One region of the Agrobacterium sp. NPDC090273 genome, then DNA from elsewhere that is predicted to be linked to it. Evidence: predicted binding sites of a transcription regulator. Region 1 holds the regulator's gene; each other region holds the start of a gene.

Region 1 (5,314 bases):
GCGTCCACATAACGCGACAACACCTTGGCAGTGTCGCCGATGGTCTCGGCGCGGCCAAGCTGCATCTCTGTGCCGGAGAGGAAAAGCGTTTCGCCGCCGAGCTGGCGCATGCCTACGTCAAAGGAAACACGGGTTCGGGTAGAGGGCTTTTCGAAAATCATCGCCAGCATTTTGCCGGCAAGCGGCTTTTCTGCCGTACCGTTTTTCGTGGCGATCTTGCGCACCCGCGCATCGTCGAGAATTGTCCGCAAATCCTCTGAGCCGACGGCAGAGAGGTCGAGAAAATGTTTTGGTGAAGCCATGCTACCCTGTCCCAATGCTTGCGGACCTGTCAAAGCAGGTCCGCCTTAACCCTTGTCACGCGATCTTCGCCTGCTTTGCCGCTGTCAGAGAGGCGGCAGCCGTTTCGATACGCGAAAGACCCTCTCGCGCTTCTTCCGCCGTGGTAACAAGCGGCGGCAGAAGGCGCACCACGTTGTCGCCCGCAGGCACGCCGAGCAGATGCTCTGCTCGCATCGCCTGCAGCAATTCGCCTGATGGTACGCGCGCCTTGATGCCGAGAAGCAAACCTTCGCCACGGATTTCCTCGATCACGTCGGGGAAGCGATCCTTGAGCGAAGCAAGCCCCTGACGGAACACCAGCGCGACATCACGCACTCGTTCAAGGAAGCCGTCCGCAAGAACAACGTCCAGTACGGCATTGCCGACGGCCATGGCGAGCGGATTGCCGCCATAGGTCGTGCCGTGCACGCCTGCGGTCATGCCGGAAGCCGCATCAGCCGTCGCAAGGCAAGCGCCGAGCGGGAAGCCGCCCCCAATACCCTTTGCAACAGCCATGATGTCAGGCGCAACGCCAGTCCACTCGTACGCAAACAGTTTGCCGGTACGTCCAACACCCGTCTGAACCTCATCAAAGATCAGCAGCATGCCGTGTTCGTTGCAGAGATCACGAAGCGTCTGCAGGAATTCCTTGCTGGGCGCGCGAATGCCGCCCTCACCCTGGATCGGTTCGATCAGCAGGGCTGCCGTCTCATTGGTGATAACGGCTTTCAAGGCCTCGAGATCACCGAACGGTACCTGATCGAAACCTTCAACCTTGGGGCCGAAACCTTCGAGATATTTCTGCTGCCCGCCTGCAGCGATTGTTGCCAGCGTCCGGCCGTGGAACGCACCTTCAAAGGTGACGATGCGGAACTTTTCCGGGTGGCCCTTGGAGTAGTGATAACGGCGTGCAGTCTTGATGGCACATTCCAGCGCCTCAGCACCGGAGTTGGTGAAGAACACCTTGTCAGCAAATGTTGCTTCGGTCAGGCGCTTTGCGAGCTTTTCCTGTCCGGGCACTTCATAAAGGTTGGAAACGTGCCAGACCTTTTCAGCCTGCGTCTTGATAGCCTCGACGAGATGCGGATGCGCATGCCCCAAGGAATTGACAGCAACACCGGCCGCAAAATCGAGATATCGCTCGCCGCTTTCCGTGAACAGCCAGACGCCCTCACCGCGTTCGAAACGCAGCGGCGCTCTTGAAAACGTATCAAACAATGGCGCGTTGGCTTCGGCCATGGCTGCATCACTCCTTGCGCAAATGCGCTTTCATATCGTTGTCAATAGGTGGACAAGGTTATCCCTTGCCTGAAAATCAAAAATGCCGCCTTGCGGCGGCTGGGGCACTATTGTCACTTCAACTGCCGATGTCAACAAAAGTCCTCATTTTCCGGCGTTCCCAAGTCATAGTGGGAACACGTGACCGAACCACAAGGTGTTGCCTTTCGGACTCTCCTGAACAGCAAGTTGGGGAAAACCGGAAAATCGATTCCAGATGATTCCCGCGACTCTTGCCACGGAGTCAGCCTCACACTAGGTTAATCGTCAATTACTAGACTGCATTGCGGCGGAACTAGTCACCAAAAATCCGGCGGAATTGACACTCGGAGTGCGCTCGCGAGATGGAGAAGGATTCTGCCGAAATAGACGCGACGAGCGGAGAAGCGGCATGAACTGGACGGATGAACGAGTCGAAAAACTCAAGAAACTTTGGTCCGAGGGCCTCAGTGCCAGCCAGATAGCGGCACAGTTGGGTGGTGTAAGCCGTAACGCCGTTATCGGCAAGGTTCACCGTCTCAATCTTCCGGGCCGCGCCAAGGCTGGCGGAACCGTGACATCGGCGCGCTCTGCACCGAAGCGTACGGCACCAGCGGCACCTCGTACGGCAACCTACACCGCCCGCGTCAACACCACGCCGGTTCGGACCGTGGCACGCGCCAGCGTTGCGACAGCCCTTCACGAAGAGATGGATATCGAGACCGCTCAGGTGCTCGAATACGTTCCTTCGCGCGATATCGTTACGCCGGCCTCGCGCCGCCTGACGCTGACGGAATTGACCGAGCGCACCTGCAAGTGGCCGGTTGGCGACCCGCTGAAGGACGACTTCCATTTCTGTGGCTGCGAAGCCCTGGAATCTTCGCCCTACTGCAAGTTCCATGCGAAGCTCGCCTACCAGCCTGTCAGCGAACGCCGCAAGGCATAAGCGGAACAACACGGAATAAAAAAACGGGCCTTACGGCCCGTTTTTCGTTTAGGGTATGTGATGTTGGATTATGCCGCTTCCATGGAATAACCGGCGCCACGGACCGTGCGGATGACATCCTGCATGTTCGAAAAATTGAGCGCCTTGCGCAGACGGCCAACGTGGACGTCAACGGTCCGTTCGTCCACATAGATATCGTGACCCCAGACGCCATCCAGCAACTGCGAACGGGAGAAAACACGACCCGGCGATGTCATCAGGAATTCCAGAAGACGGAACTCGGTCGGTCCCAGGCGCACTTCACGCGTCTTACGATGCACGCGGTGCGTTTCCCGATCCAGTTCGATGTCGCCGCATTTCAGGACTGACGACAAAACCTCTGGGCGGGCGCGACGCAGCATCGCCTTGACGCGTGCCATCAGTTCCGGCGTGGAGAAGGGTTTCACCACATAGTCATCCGCGCCTGTGGCGAGACCGCGAACGCGTTCGCTTTCTTCGCCACGCGCTGTCAGCATGATGATCGGCAAACGTTCGGTTTCCGCCCGCATCCTCAACCGGCGGCACAGTTCGATACCGGAGACGCCAGGCAACATCCAGTCCAGGATCAGGAGGTCGGGAACCCGCTCCTGCAATCTGATCTCGGCCTCATCGCCACGCGGTATCGTGTCGACGTCGTAACCCTCAGCCTCAAGATTGTAACGAAGCAGAACGCTCAGCGCCTCTTCATCTTCAACAACTGCAATCTTCGGTACCATACTGAACTCCGCAGGTCTGCCGGTCTGTTACTCGGTCACGGAACCGAGAGTGTTGGAACTATCGTCCTTCGGACGCTCACCTTCCGGCTGGCTGCCGGTGGTCATGTAGTAGATCGTCTCGGCGATATTGGTCGCATGGTCGCCGATACGTTCGATGTTCTTGGCGCAGAACAGAAGATGCGTGCAGGTCGTGATGTTGCGCGGATCTTCCATCATGTAGGTCAGCAGCTCGCGGAAGAGCGAGGTGTACATCGCGTCGATTTCTTCATCGCGTTCGCGGATGGCCTGCGCCTTCTCAGCCGAACGTGTCGAATAAACATCGAGAACTTCCTTGAGCTGCACGAGGGCAAGCTCGGAGAGATGTTCGAGGCCGCGAGCCAGCTTGCGTGGAACACCGGTTCCTGCAACGGCAATCACGCGCTTGGCGGTGTTTTTGCCGAGATCGCCGACGCGCTCAAGATCCGCCGCAATGCGCAGCGTACCGATGATTTCGCGCAGGTCGGCAGCCATTGGCTGGCGCTTGGCGATGGTGACGATGGCCTTGTCGCCGATTTCACGCTCGGCGTGGTCAAGGATCGCGTCGTCGGAAATCACCTTCTGCGCCAATGCCGCATCGGAATTGACAAGGGCGCGAACGGCGTCCGCGCACATCTGCTCCGCCAGGCCGCCCATTTCGGCAATCCGGCGGCTGAGGAATTTCAACTCGTCGTCGTAAACCGACATGATATGCGAATGCGTCGTTGTCTGTGTCATGATCTCGTCCCTGGGCTTTGCCTTCCGTTTTCACCTGCTGATGGCGGGTGGCAGAACGGAGGCGCCAAACTTGTTCGGTTTCTCTGAGGCGCTGAGCGGGCAATCAGCCGAAGCGGCCCATGATGTAGTCCTGCGTGCGCTGGTCATCCGGGTTGGTGAACATCTTGTCCGTTTCGTTCTCCTCGACCAGATGGCCAAGATGGAACATCGCGGTGCGCTGCGAGACGCGAGCGGCCTGCTGCATGGAGTGGGTTACGATCACGATCGTGAAGTTGGCACGCAGCTCATGGATCAGTTCCTCGACCTTGGCGGTAGCGATCGGGTCGAGGGCCGAGCAAGGCTCGTCCATGAGGATCACTTCCGGGGACACGGCAACTGCGCGTGCGATGCAAAGGCGCTGCTGCTGACCGCCGGACAGACCCGTACCGGATTCATGCAGACGATCCTTCACCTCATTCCACAGACCGGCCTTCTGCAGGCTGGACTCGATGATCTGGTCCATATCCGCCTTGTTACGGGCGAGGCCATGGATACGCGGACCGTAAGCAATGTTTTCGTAGATCGACTTCGGGAACGGGTTCGGCTTCTGGAACACCATGCCGACACGAGCACGCAGTTCCACCACGTCGATTGCCGGATCGTAGATATCATCCGTATCGAGCGTGATCTTGCCGGTGACCTTACAGCCATCGATCGTATCATTCATGCGGTTCAGGGTACGCAGGAAGGTGGATTTGCCGCAACCGGACGGACCAATAAGCGCAGTAACGGTATTTTCGCGGACATTCAGGTTCACGTCGTAAAGCGCGCGCTTTTCGCCGTAAAAAACCGAAACGTCCTTGCCAATCATCTTGTACGAAACTTCATTCATTTTCTTGTCCAGCGCCTTTTCAACTGCTGCTTCCGACAACATGTTCATAGCTTTCTAGCTCCCTTTACCAGCGCCGTTCGAAGCGGCGACGCAACAGGATTGCGCCAACATTCATGACGATGAGGAACAGGAGCAGGATGATGATAGCGCCAGATGTTCTTTCGACAAAGGCACGCTCTGCTTCGTTCGCCCACATGTAAATCTGTACCGGCAGTGCCGTCGAAGGATCGAGCGGCGTCGTCGGGTAGTTCGCAACGAAGGCCACCATGCCGATCAAAAGCAGCGGCGCCGTTTCGCCAAGGGCGTGTGCGAGGCCGATGATCGTGCCGGTCAGAATGCCAGGCATGGCAAGCGGCAGCACGTGGTGGAAGATCGTCTGCATCTTCGATGCGCCAAGACCAAGGGCAGCGG
Region 2 (5,314 bases), on a different contig from region 1:
CCCCATCCTTCGTTTTTCGAGCAGCGTCAGCATCCTGACACTCGCACTCCTGACCGCCTCTCCCGCACGATCGCAGGACGCGACGAACCAGAACGAGGACGCCACAGTTCTGAAACCGATCATCATCACCGGGGAAAAGGTGGCACGTGATCTGAAGAGCACAGCCTCCTCGGTTGCGATCAAATCAGCGCGAGAAATCGAGAAGGAGAAGACAGGAAACGCGACCGTTTCGGAGGTTATTGCGGACACCGCCAACGTGGTCTTCCCCGACAATGTCAGTGCCCCGATCATTCGCGGACAGGACACACAGGGACCGAACACCGGTGCTACGGCCTTCTTCGCCGGCACTGTTCCGCGCGCAACAATCAATGTCGACGGCCACTATCTCGGCTACAATGAATTCATTTACGGTGCGACATCCGCGTGGGATGTCGAAAGCATCGAAGTCTTCCGCGGGCCACAGACGACATCGCAAGGCGCCAATGCGATCGCTGGCGCGATCGTCGTCAACACCAAGGACCCGACGTTCACGCCAGAGGGCGCCTACCAGGCCGAATTGGGCAGCTACCACACCAAGCGCGCATCGCTCGCACTCTCTGGTCCCATCGTTGGCGAGGACCTGGCTGCCCGTATCGCGATTGATTACTCGGGGCGCGATACATTCATCGACTACATCAATTCCGGATTTGCCAGCAAAGGCACAGATCAGGATTTCATGGAATTCAACGCTCGGCTGAAGTTCCTTTGGGAGCCTTCCGAGATCCCGGGGCTCAGCACCAAGCTCACGCTTTCGCACAGCAACGCCAACCGCCCCAGCCAGGAAGCGGCATCGGTCCCGTTCGATGCGCTGAACCACACGACAACAACAATGCCGAGCTGGAGACAACGAACCGACACAGCTATCTTCGACATCAGCTACGATTTTGAGAATGGTGTGAAGGTGTTTAACCAGACGCAATTCACGGATTCGAACGCCAAGCGCCGGGTCGGTGTGGTGAATAATGGTGACGCAGATGTGGATCAGACCAATGTGTCGGAAGAAGTCCGCGTCACATTCGGCGAGCAGGATGACACACTAAGCGGTGTCGTCGGCATCTTCTACAACCACACACAGGCCGACGAGGCGCTCTACCTCGCTTATAATGGCAAGACGACCTCGACCTTCGATGACCAGAAGGACAATCTTGGTCTTTTCACCGAAATGACCTATCGCCTTAGCGATCAGTGGTCCTTGACGGGTGGCCTGCGTTACCAGCGCGATCAAATTCAACGAAGCGGCACCTCTGTCTATGCGGCAAACCCCGTCGATTTCGATACGACCTTCTCCGCAGTCCTGCCGAAAGCATCGATTGCCTACGCCGTCACGGACGACTGGACCGTCGGTGCTCTCGTCAGCCGCGGATACAACCCCGGTGGTGTTTCTCTCAACATCTCTGCGCAGAAATGGATGGAGTTCAAAGAGGAGAAGCTCTGGAACTACGAGCTATTCACCCGTGCGAACCTCCTTGACGACCGGCTGACGCTGACTGGCAATCTGTTCTACATGGACATGAAAAACGCCCAATATAACATTCCTGTCCAGGTGACTTCGACGCTGACCCAGTCTTACACGATCAACGCAGAGGAGGCGCACGCCTACGGTCTCGAGATTGGCGGCGACTATCGGGTTCTCGATAATCTGACATTCAAGGCGAACGCCGGTCTGCTCAAGACCGAAATCGAACGGATGTCCAGCAACACGACTTACGAAGGCAACGAATTCGCCAAATCACCGGGCTATATGGTCAGCTTCGGCGCGAGCTGGGATGTGACCGACAAGTTCAACGTATCAGGTCAGGTTCGCCATCTCGATGGCTATTATTCCGACATTGGGAACACGAAAGCCTATGTCATCGAGCCCTATACAATTGCCGATGTCCGTGCGAGCTATCAGTTCCGTGAGGGGCTCGAAGTCTATGGCTACGTCAAGAATGTCTTCGACGAACGCGCGCCGACATACATGCAGCAGAACCGCGGCATCGGCGGACTGGAGGCAAGCATGACCGCGCCACGCGTGTTCGGTATCGGCGTCAAAGGTTCGTTCTAATTTGCGACTTCAAGGCCGGCCGCTTGGTTGCAAGCCGGCCTTGAGTTTGAATTTCACCGGCCGGCGATGGTTCGGCTGTTTCCTGACTATCACCCGTCGATAAGATGGCCGTCGAGAATGTCGATGCCGAAGAGCGTTCCCGCAAACATCAGGAACAGCACGATCGTCTGCTTGCCCAGCGAGCCTCTCAGGAACCGGAAGGCAACTTCCGTATAGATCGCCTGCGCAAGGCGCTTTTTATAGGTCGTGTTCAGCCGCGGAAACCATGCCCGGACAGGAAGAAACGTCTTGTCGCCAATACCGTCGATCAACACGAGCGTATTGCTTTTTTCATCCAGCACAATGTTCTTCAAATGGACGTCGGCGGCGACGACGCCGCTTTTTACGAACCAGTCCAAAAACTCGTTGAGTGCTACGTCAGTCTTCGCATCGTAACGACCGGTCTCCAGCGTCTGGTCCAGTGTCATCGCCAATGATCCGTTTTTTTGGGTGACTGGCTGCACGACAAGGCCCGTTCCCTTGTCGGTTTGCACCAACCCGGCAAAGCGTTGAAGATGGCGCGCCGTCCGCATGCCCTCCCTCGAAGCCCTTTCGTATTCATGTAATTCGCGTCGCAAGGGGATCATGGTCTTATAAAATCGGCGCAGCGCCGCCAACAGTTTCACCCGTTGAAAATACCGCCGTGGCGGCGGTTCCTTGGCCTGGACTTTGACAATGAGATCCGTACCGGGAAGCGCATAAAGTTCGCGTGACATGCCTTTGGCGATTGGCTTGTCAGCGAGCTTCACCGAAGACGCCAAGATTCCTTGTCCACCCACGATTATCGACATGATCACCTCCACCCGTCACAAAACTTTCACATTCCGTATACGGCAGGTTGTACTGCAGAAAAAGCCCGCGAACGACGATACAGTCGGGAGATCGGCAGCCAATCACGCCTTCGTTACCTCTGTAACATGCGCTCGCATGCAGTTCTCCTGCGGTTTGGCTGTTGGTATCATCGGCAAAACCATATCCTGCAACATGCCGGGAATTGACAACAAGACAACCATCGGACACGTTGACAGTATGAGTGCATTGACTGATTGGTTGTCAGAAAGTAGCCCGATCAGTCGCAAAAATGCGGCTGAAGCGGTATTCGAAGAGCTGCGTTCTGCGATAATTTCCGGCCGTATCGAAGTTGGCAGGCGCCTGCCATCTGAAGCTCATCTCGCGTCGAAATACGGTGTCAGTCGTCCGGTTATTCGTGAAGCCCTCCGATCACTTCAGACGTTAGGGATGACACAGACGCGGACAGGAAGTGGCACGTTCGTGACGACAGCCACGCCATCAACCGATCTGAGTTATAGCGGTTATTCTGCACGAGATCTGATCGAAGCGCGCCCGTTCATCGAGGTTCCTGCCGCTGGCTGGGCCGCCTTGCGCCGCACGACAGAGCAATCCACGCGCCTCCTAAAACTCTGCGATGATATGGAGAAGGAAGAAGACCCGCTTCGCTGGGTCAGGCTCGATTCCGATTTCCACATGCTCCTGGCAGAAGCGTCCGGCAATGCCGTGTTTTCCAAAATTGTCATGGATGCACGCGATGCACTCATGCAGCAGTCCGAACTGGTCAACCTGATGGCCAGTCGCCGTGTGGCATCCAACCTCGAACATCGACAGATTGCAACAGCGGTCGATGCTGGCTCGCAAGACGACGCCTCGCGAGCCATGGAGCTTCACCTCGGTCAGGTGAAGCTGGCAGTCACCGAGATTATCGGCGCAGTTCAGCCGGATCGCTGACCGGTTTTTGGACATTCGCCAGAACTTCCGGACGCAGCGCTTTATCCAGCTGTTCGGCAGTCAGGTGCCCCCGTTCAAGCACCACCTCGACAATGGTTCGGCCGGTCTCCAGCGCTTCTCGTGCAACCTGGGTCGCCGCATAATAGCCGATCAGCGGGTTGAGTGCGGTCGCCAGACCGAGCGATTGCTCCAGGCGCAGAGCCATGATGCCCGGATTGGCCGTGATGCCATCGACACATCGCTCCGCAAGGATGCGGCAGGCCGCTTCAAGATGGGCGATACTGTCGCTGAGCGAGCGTACGATCACCGGCTCAAAGGCGTTGAGCTGCAACTGGCCGGCTTCGGCAGCCATGGTGATGGTGATGTCATTGCCAATGACGGAGAAGGCGACCTGATTGACAACCTCCGGGATCACCGGATTGACCTTGCCCGGCATGATGCTTGAACCCGCCTGCATGGCCGGAAGATTGATCTCTCCGATACCGGCGCGCGGTCCCGAGGATAACAAGCGCAGATCGTTACAGGTCTTCGACAACTTGACCGCAACTCGCTTTAAAACCCCAGACAGATGCACGAATGCGCCAGGATCCTGCGTGGCCTCGATCAGGTCGGCAGCAGTAGTCAGCGGCCGTCCGGTCAGCCGCGAAAGGTGTTTGCACGCCAGTGCGGCATATCCTACAGGAGCATTGAGGCCGGTACCGATCGCGGTCGCGCCAAGGTTGATTTCATGCAGTAAGGTCGCAGATTCAAGCAATCGCGCGCGGTCTTCTCCAAGCATAACCGCAAAGACGCGGAATTCCTGGCCGAGCGTCATCGGAACCGCGTCCTGCAATTGGGTACGTCCAACCTTCAGAATTGGATCGAACTCCCTTGCCTTTCGCTCGAATGCTCCCTGCAATAACTCCATCGACACTGCCAGCGTGTCGATAGCTTCGATCGTCCCGACGTTGATGGCGGTCGGATAAGCGTCATTCGTCGACTGACTGAGATTGACGTGATCATTGGGATGCAGGTGCGCGTAGTCACCCTTTGCATGGCCCAAAAGTTCGAGAGCGCGGTTGGCAATCACTTCATTGGCATTCATGTTCGTGGACGTGCCGGCGCCACCCTGGATCACATCGACAACGAACTGATCGTGCAAGGCCCCGGCCCTGATCTCCCTGCAGGCTGCAACGATGGCATCCCGCCGCTTTTCATCGAGAAAGCCGAGTTCGAAATTCGTTTCGGCTGCGGCTTCCTTAACGTAAGCCAGACCGCGGATAACGTGGGGGTACTTACTGATCGTAATGCCGGTGACGGGGAAGTTGTCGACGGCCCTCGCCGTATGGACGCCCCAATAGGCATCCACCGGAATTTCTTTCGGGCCGAGAAGATCTTTTTCAATGCGTATCGCCATTTCTGGCATCCTCCACAATTAACAATCTGTCATGCTGTAAGACAGATTTT
Region 3 (5,314 bases), on a different contig from region 1:
ATCATGCCGGCGGCAATGGTGGATTGCTCGACCGCACCATGCAGGCGCGACAGGAACACCTCGAATGTGATGCCGGAATAAAGCAGCGCCACGACGGCAGCGCCAAAAAGCGCGGCGAAGTTGGCCAGAATGGTCAGAAGCGGCAACGCGATCGTCAACGCAACAAGCCGCGGAAACACCAGAACACCGACAGGGTTGAGGCCGATGACCTTCAACGCGTCGATTTCCTCGCGCATCTTCATGGAGCCGATTTCGGCGGTAATGGCGCTGCCAGAACGACCGGCAATCATGATCGCGGTCAGGAGAACGCCGATTTCGCGCAATTGCAGAATGCCGACGAGATCGACAACGAAGACTTCCGCGCCAAAATAGCGAAGCTGGAACGCGCCCTGCTGCGCGATGATCGCGCCGATCAGGAACGACATCAGCACGATGATCGGCACGGCGCGCACGCCCATGTGATCGATCTGGTTGACGATGGCCGCAGGCGATACGCCGCGTCCGCGCCCGAGTTTCATCTGCGCACCGCGCACCGCGGAGCCGAGAATATACATGCCGGCCAGAAAATCCGCACCGCTCTGGATCACCGCTTCGCCAACGGGTGCGAAGATGCGTTCTGCCCAGCCGCGCTTTTCAACCGGTTCGCTTGGCTGCGGCGGCTGATCGGGCAACTGGCCGATGAGGTCTTCGACACGGCTGTTGCCGTCGAGCTTGACGGTGGCGCCGCGCGCCTCAAGCTCCTGCCGCAAGCGGTGAATGATCCAGGCGCCCGTCGTATCGATGGCGTCGACGCCGGAGAGGTCGATATCGATTGCACCGCCCGGCGCACTCTTGCCGATCTTCTCCACAGCCTCGAAGACATGCGCCAGATCGCTGTTTCGCCAGGAGCCGGTCAGCGCGTAGCGAACACCCTCGCCGTGGACATTGTTGTCCTCGGAGATTGCGGCCGGGTTCGCCTGTTGCCGTCTGTCCTGTTCTTGCATAATGCTCCGAGCGAATGCAGCCTTCATGAGAATCTTAAAGGTTTCATAACGTTTTGACCTTTGACAGGCCACAGTGACGGCTGACAATTCGTAATAAATTTGGCGTCATCCCCTTCTTGTCGCTTATTCGGAAGTGAAAAATCATGCCCCGTTACCTCCAAGCCACAACCGAACGCTTTCCCGTTGCAGGAAGCTTCACCATCTCGCGCGGCAGCCGGACTCACGCCGACGTCGTAACGTGCACGATCCGCGACGGTTCCGTCACCGGTCGCGGCGAATGTGTTCCCTACCCGCGTTACGGCGAGAGCATTGAAGGCGTGATCGCCGATATCGAAGAAATGGCCGACGCCGTTTCCAATGGCCTGACACGTGCCGAACTGCAAAAGGCGATGAAGCCGGGCGCCGCCCGCAATGCGGTGGATTGTGCCTTGTGGGACCTCGAAGCCAAGACATCCGGAAAAAGCGTTGCCGATCTTGTGCTTGGCGCCGCCGCAAAACCGCTGGTCACCGCCTACACGATTTCCCTTGGCGAACCTGAGACGATGGCGGCCAAGGCGGCGGAAAATGCCGCCCGCCCGTTGTTGAAGATCAAGACCGGCACGGAGAGCGATGAAGCGCGCCTGCGTGCCGTACGCGCCGCAGCCCCCGACGCCCGCATCATCATCGACGCCAATGAAGGCTGGAATGACGGCAATATCGAATATTACCTGCGGCTGGCCGCGGAGTTGAAGATTTCGCTGATCGAACAGCCGCTTCCCGCCGACAAGGATGATATTCTCGCCCGCATCGAGCACCCTGTCCTGATCTGCGCCGACGAAAGCGTGCATTCCACCAGGGATCTGGAAGGTCTGCGCAATCGCTACGACGCAATCAACATCAAACTCGACAAGACGGGCGGACTGACGGAAGCGTTGGCGATGAAGGCGGAGGCGGATCGGCTGGGCTACACCGTCATGGTTGGCTGCATGCTCGGCACCTCGCTCGGCATGGCGCCTGCGATCTTCGCCGCACAGGACACGGCCTTTGCCGATGTCGACGGCCCCCTGCTTCTTGCAGAGGATCGCCAACCCGGCCTCATCTACGAGGGATCGCTGGTCTACCCGCCCAAACCGGAACTGTGGGGCTGACCATTCACACCATAAAAAAGGGCGCGGATTTTACACCGCGCCCTTTTTATATGAAGTCCGTGAGCTCAGGCGGCCCGTCTGCCGATCAGGCCCGGCAGGTTGACCGGCTCCATCTCGTCGGAGGCGCCCTCGGAGGCAACGTCGCTTGCCTGCATCCAGGTGATCAGTTCGAAGCTGCCATCCATGTTTTCGGCAATCGCCGTGCAGCTTTCCACCCAGTCACCGGTGTTGATGTAGCGGATGCCATCCATGTCTTCCATCACCGCATGGTGAATATGGCCACAGATCACGCCATCCACATTGTTACGGCGCGCTTCGTCGGCAACAACGCGTTGAAACTCGCCGATGAAGTTGACGGCGTGTTTGACCTGCAGCTTTGCCCAAGCCGAGAACGACCAGTAAGGCAGGCCGATACGCCGACGCACGGCTGCAATGCCGATGTTGAGCGCGATGGCCGCGTCATAGGCCCAGTCACCGAGATAGGCGAGAAGCCTTGCATTGCGCACCACCACATCGAATTCATCGCCGTGGATAACGAGGTATTTCTTGCCATCCGCCGCTTCGTGGATCATCCGCTCGGCCACTTCGATGCCGCCGAAATGCGTGCCGGGAAACTCTCGCAGGAATTCGTCATGGTTGCCTGGGATGTAAACGATGCGCGTACCCTTGCGCGCCTTGCGCAACAATTTCTGCACGACGTCGTTGCAGCCCTGCGGCCAGTACCAGCTGCGCCGCAAGCGCCAGCCGTCGATGATGTCACCGACGAGTATCAGCGTCTCGGCCTCGTGATGTTTCAGGAAGTCGAGCAGGAAATCCGTCTTGGCGGCTTTTGAGCCAAGATGGACGTCCGAAATGAAAAGCGTTCTGAACTGTCTGGGTTCACTGTGACCGGCCACGGAATTCATCCCCCTGTTCGGCTGCGTCTTCTGCGACTTTCATGCCTCTCAGAACCAGACTCGTGTTTCAGCAAAATGACAGACAGGCTTTTTTGTGACAATTCCGGCCGCGTACCTCACGAAAATGCGAATAACCCGTGCCCCGAATTTGCATGACGGAGCGGCAAATAACGGCTGTACGCACAGGCTGTTTGTTGTATGCAGGTGCCTACCAAGACAAAACAGATACGACGGTGAAAAGCATGACGTCTCAAGATAAGAACAAAACGCCCGCCACCACGGCAAAGGCCGACATTGAAGAACAGGCGCTCTTTTTTCACCGCTATCCGCGTCCAGGCAAGCTGGAAATCCAGGCGACCAAGCCGCTCGGCAACCAGCGCGATCTCGCGCTCGCTTATTCGCCGGGCGTTGCCGCACCCTGCCTCGCCATTCACGAAAACCCGGAAACCGCTGCCGATTACACGGCCCGCGCCAATCTGGTTGCGGTGATCTCGAACGGCACGGCCGTTCTCGGTCTCGGCAACATCGGCCCGCTGGCGTCGAAGCCGGTCATGGAAGGCAAGGCCGTTCTGTTCAAGAAATTCGCCGGCATCGACGTGTTCGACATCGAAATCGACGCGCCCGGTATCAACGACATGGTCTCGACCATTTCAGCACTGGAGCCGACCTTCGGCGGCATCAACCTTGAAGACATCAAGGCGCCGGAATGTTTCGAGGTAGAGCGTCAGCTTCGAGAAAAGATGAACATCCCGGTGTTCCACGACGACCAGCACGGCACGGCCATCATCGTTGCGGCAGCCGTCACCAACGCGCTGGAACTGACCGGAAAGTCACTGTCGAGCGTCAAGATCGTCGCCTCCGGCGCCGGTGCGGCCGCCCTCGCCTGCCTTAACCTTCTCGTTTCCATGGGTGCAAAGAAGGAAAACATCTGGGTCCACGACATTGAAGGCCTCGTCTATGACGGCCGCAACACGTTGATGGACGAGTGGAAGGAAGTTTACGCCCAGAAGAGCGACAAGCGCGTGCTTGCCGAAACCATTGATGGCGCAGACGTGTTCCTCGGCCTTTCGGCTGCAGGCGTGCTGAAGCCGGAACTGCTGGAGCGCATGGCGGAAAACCCGCTGATCCTGGCGCTTGCCAACCCGAACCCGGAAATCATGCCCGAGGCTGCCCGCGCTGCCCGGCCGGACGCGATGATCTGCACTGGCCGTTCGGACTTCCCGAACCAGGTCAACAACGTTCTCTGCTTCCCGTACATCTTCCGCGGCGCGCTGGATTGCGGCGCCACGACGATCAACGAAGAGATGAAGATGGCCGCCGTCGAGGCCATCGCAGCGCTGGCGCGTGAAGAAGTCTCCGAAGTTGCCGCCAAGGCCTATAGCGGCGATACGCCGGTCTTTGGCCCGAACTACCTCATCCCGTCGCCATTCGATCCGCGCCTGATCCTGCGCATCGCGCCCGCTGTTGCCCGTGCCGCGGCCGCAAGCGGTGTCGCCGCGCGTCCGATCACCGATTTCGAAGCCTATCTCGACCAGTTGAACCGCTTCGTCTGGCGTTCTGGCTTCATCATGAAGCCGATCTTCAACACGGCCAAGGTCGCGGAAAAGAAGCGCATCATCTTCGCGGAAGGCGAAGACGAACGCGTCCTGCGTGCCGCACAGGTTCTTCTCGAAGAAGGCACCGGCGTTCCGATCCTGATCGGCCGTCCGCAGATCATCGAAACGCGCCTGAAGCGTTTTGGCCTGCGTATCCGTCCGCACACCGACTTTGCCGTCGTGAACCCGGAAGACGATCCGCGTTACCGCGAATATGTCGACGACTATTTTGCCCTCGTTGGCCGTGTCGGCATCAACCCGGAAGCGGCGCGTACCATCGTTCGTACCAACAGCACGGTCATCGGCGCGCTCTCGGTAAAGCGTGGTGAAGCAGACGCCCTGATCTGCGGCCTTGAAGGCCGTTACGACCGCCACCTGCGGGACGTCAACCAGATCATCGGCAAGCAGGAAGGCGTCCGCTCCTTCGCTGGTCTCAGCCTGCTCATCACCCAGCAGGGCGCGCTGTTCCTGACGGATACCTTCGTCAATTACGAGCCGACCTCGGAAGAAGTGGCCGAAATGGCGGTACTTGCCGCCAAGGAAATCCGTCGTTTCGGCATTACGCCGAAGATCGCGCTCGCCAGCCATTCGAACTTCGGTTCGCGTGATTCAGAAAGCGCGCGCAAGATGCGCCGTGCGCTGCAGATCATCCAGAACGTGGCACCGGAACTGGAAGTGGACGGCGAAATGCAGGGTGGTTCCGCGCTTTCGGA

What was found. Region 1 encodes PhoB, which activates phosphate uptake and scavenging genes when phosphate is short. Its sites were predicted from a motif close to TGTCATNNANCTGTCAT; they were not measured.
Region 2: ACIQT8_RS21250 (YrbL family protein) is a predicted target of PhoB. The motif match lies at 2,930-2,946, and genes of this name have one in related genera.
Region 3: ACIQT8_RS01865 (UDP-2,3-diacylglucosamine diphosphatase) is a predicted target of PhoB. The motif match lies at 3,071-3,087, and genes of this name have one in related genera.

The regions. Positions count from the first base shown of each region.
Region 1 covers NZ_JBIVYN010000005.1:80,693-86,006, forward strand. The annotation lists gene argF (ornithine carbamoyltransferase) at 1-302, opposite strand, end outside; gene ACIQT8_RS14710 (aspartate aminotransferase family protein) at 358-1,560, opposite strand; gene ACIQT8_RS14715 (GcrA family cell cycle regulator) at 1,991-2,524, shown strand; gene phoB (phosphate regulon transcriptional regulator PhoB) at 2,593-3,279, opposite strand; gene phoU (phosphate signaling complex protein PhoU) at 3,307-4,032, opposite strand; gene pstB (phosphate ABC transporter ATP-binding protein PstB) at 4,136-4,951, opposite strand; gene pstA (phosphate ABC transporter permease PstA) at 4,968-5,314, opposite strand, start outside.
Region 2 covers NZ_JBIVYN010000009.1:61,275-66,588, reverse strand. The annotation lists gene ACIQT8_RS21255 (TonB-dependent receptor) at 1-2,086, shown strand, start outside; gene ACIQT8_RS21250 (YrbL family protein) at 2,176-2,916, opposite strand; gene ACIQT8_RS21245 (FadR/GntR family transcriptional regulator) at 3,155-3,868, shown strand; gene ACIQT8_RS21240 (aspartate ammonia-lyase) at 3,840-5,264, opposite strand.
Region 3 covers NZ_JBIVYN010000001.1:383,594-388,907, reverse strand. The annotation lists gene ACIQT8_RS01875 (ABC transporter permease) at 1-983, opposite strand, end outside; gene dgcA (N-acetyl-D-Glu racemase DgcA) at 1,127-2,110, shown strand; gene ACIQT8_RS01865 (UDP-2,3-diacylglucosamine diphosphatase) at 2,176-3,015, opposite strand; gene ACIQT8_RS01860 (NADP-dependent malic enzyme) at 3,249-5,314, shown strand, end outside.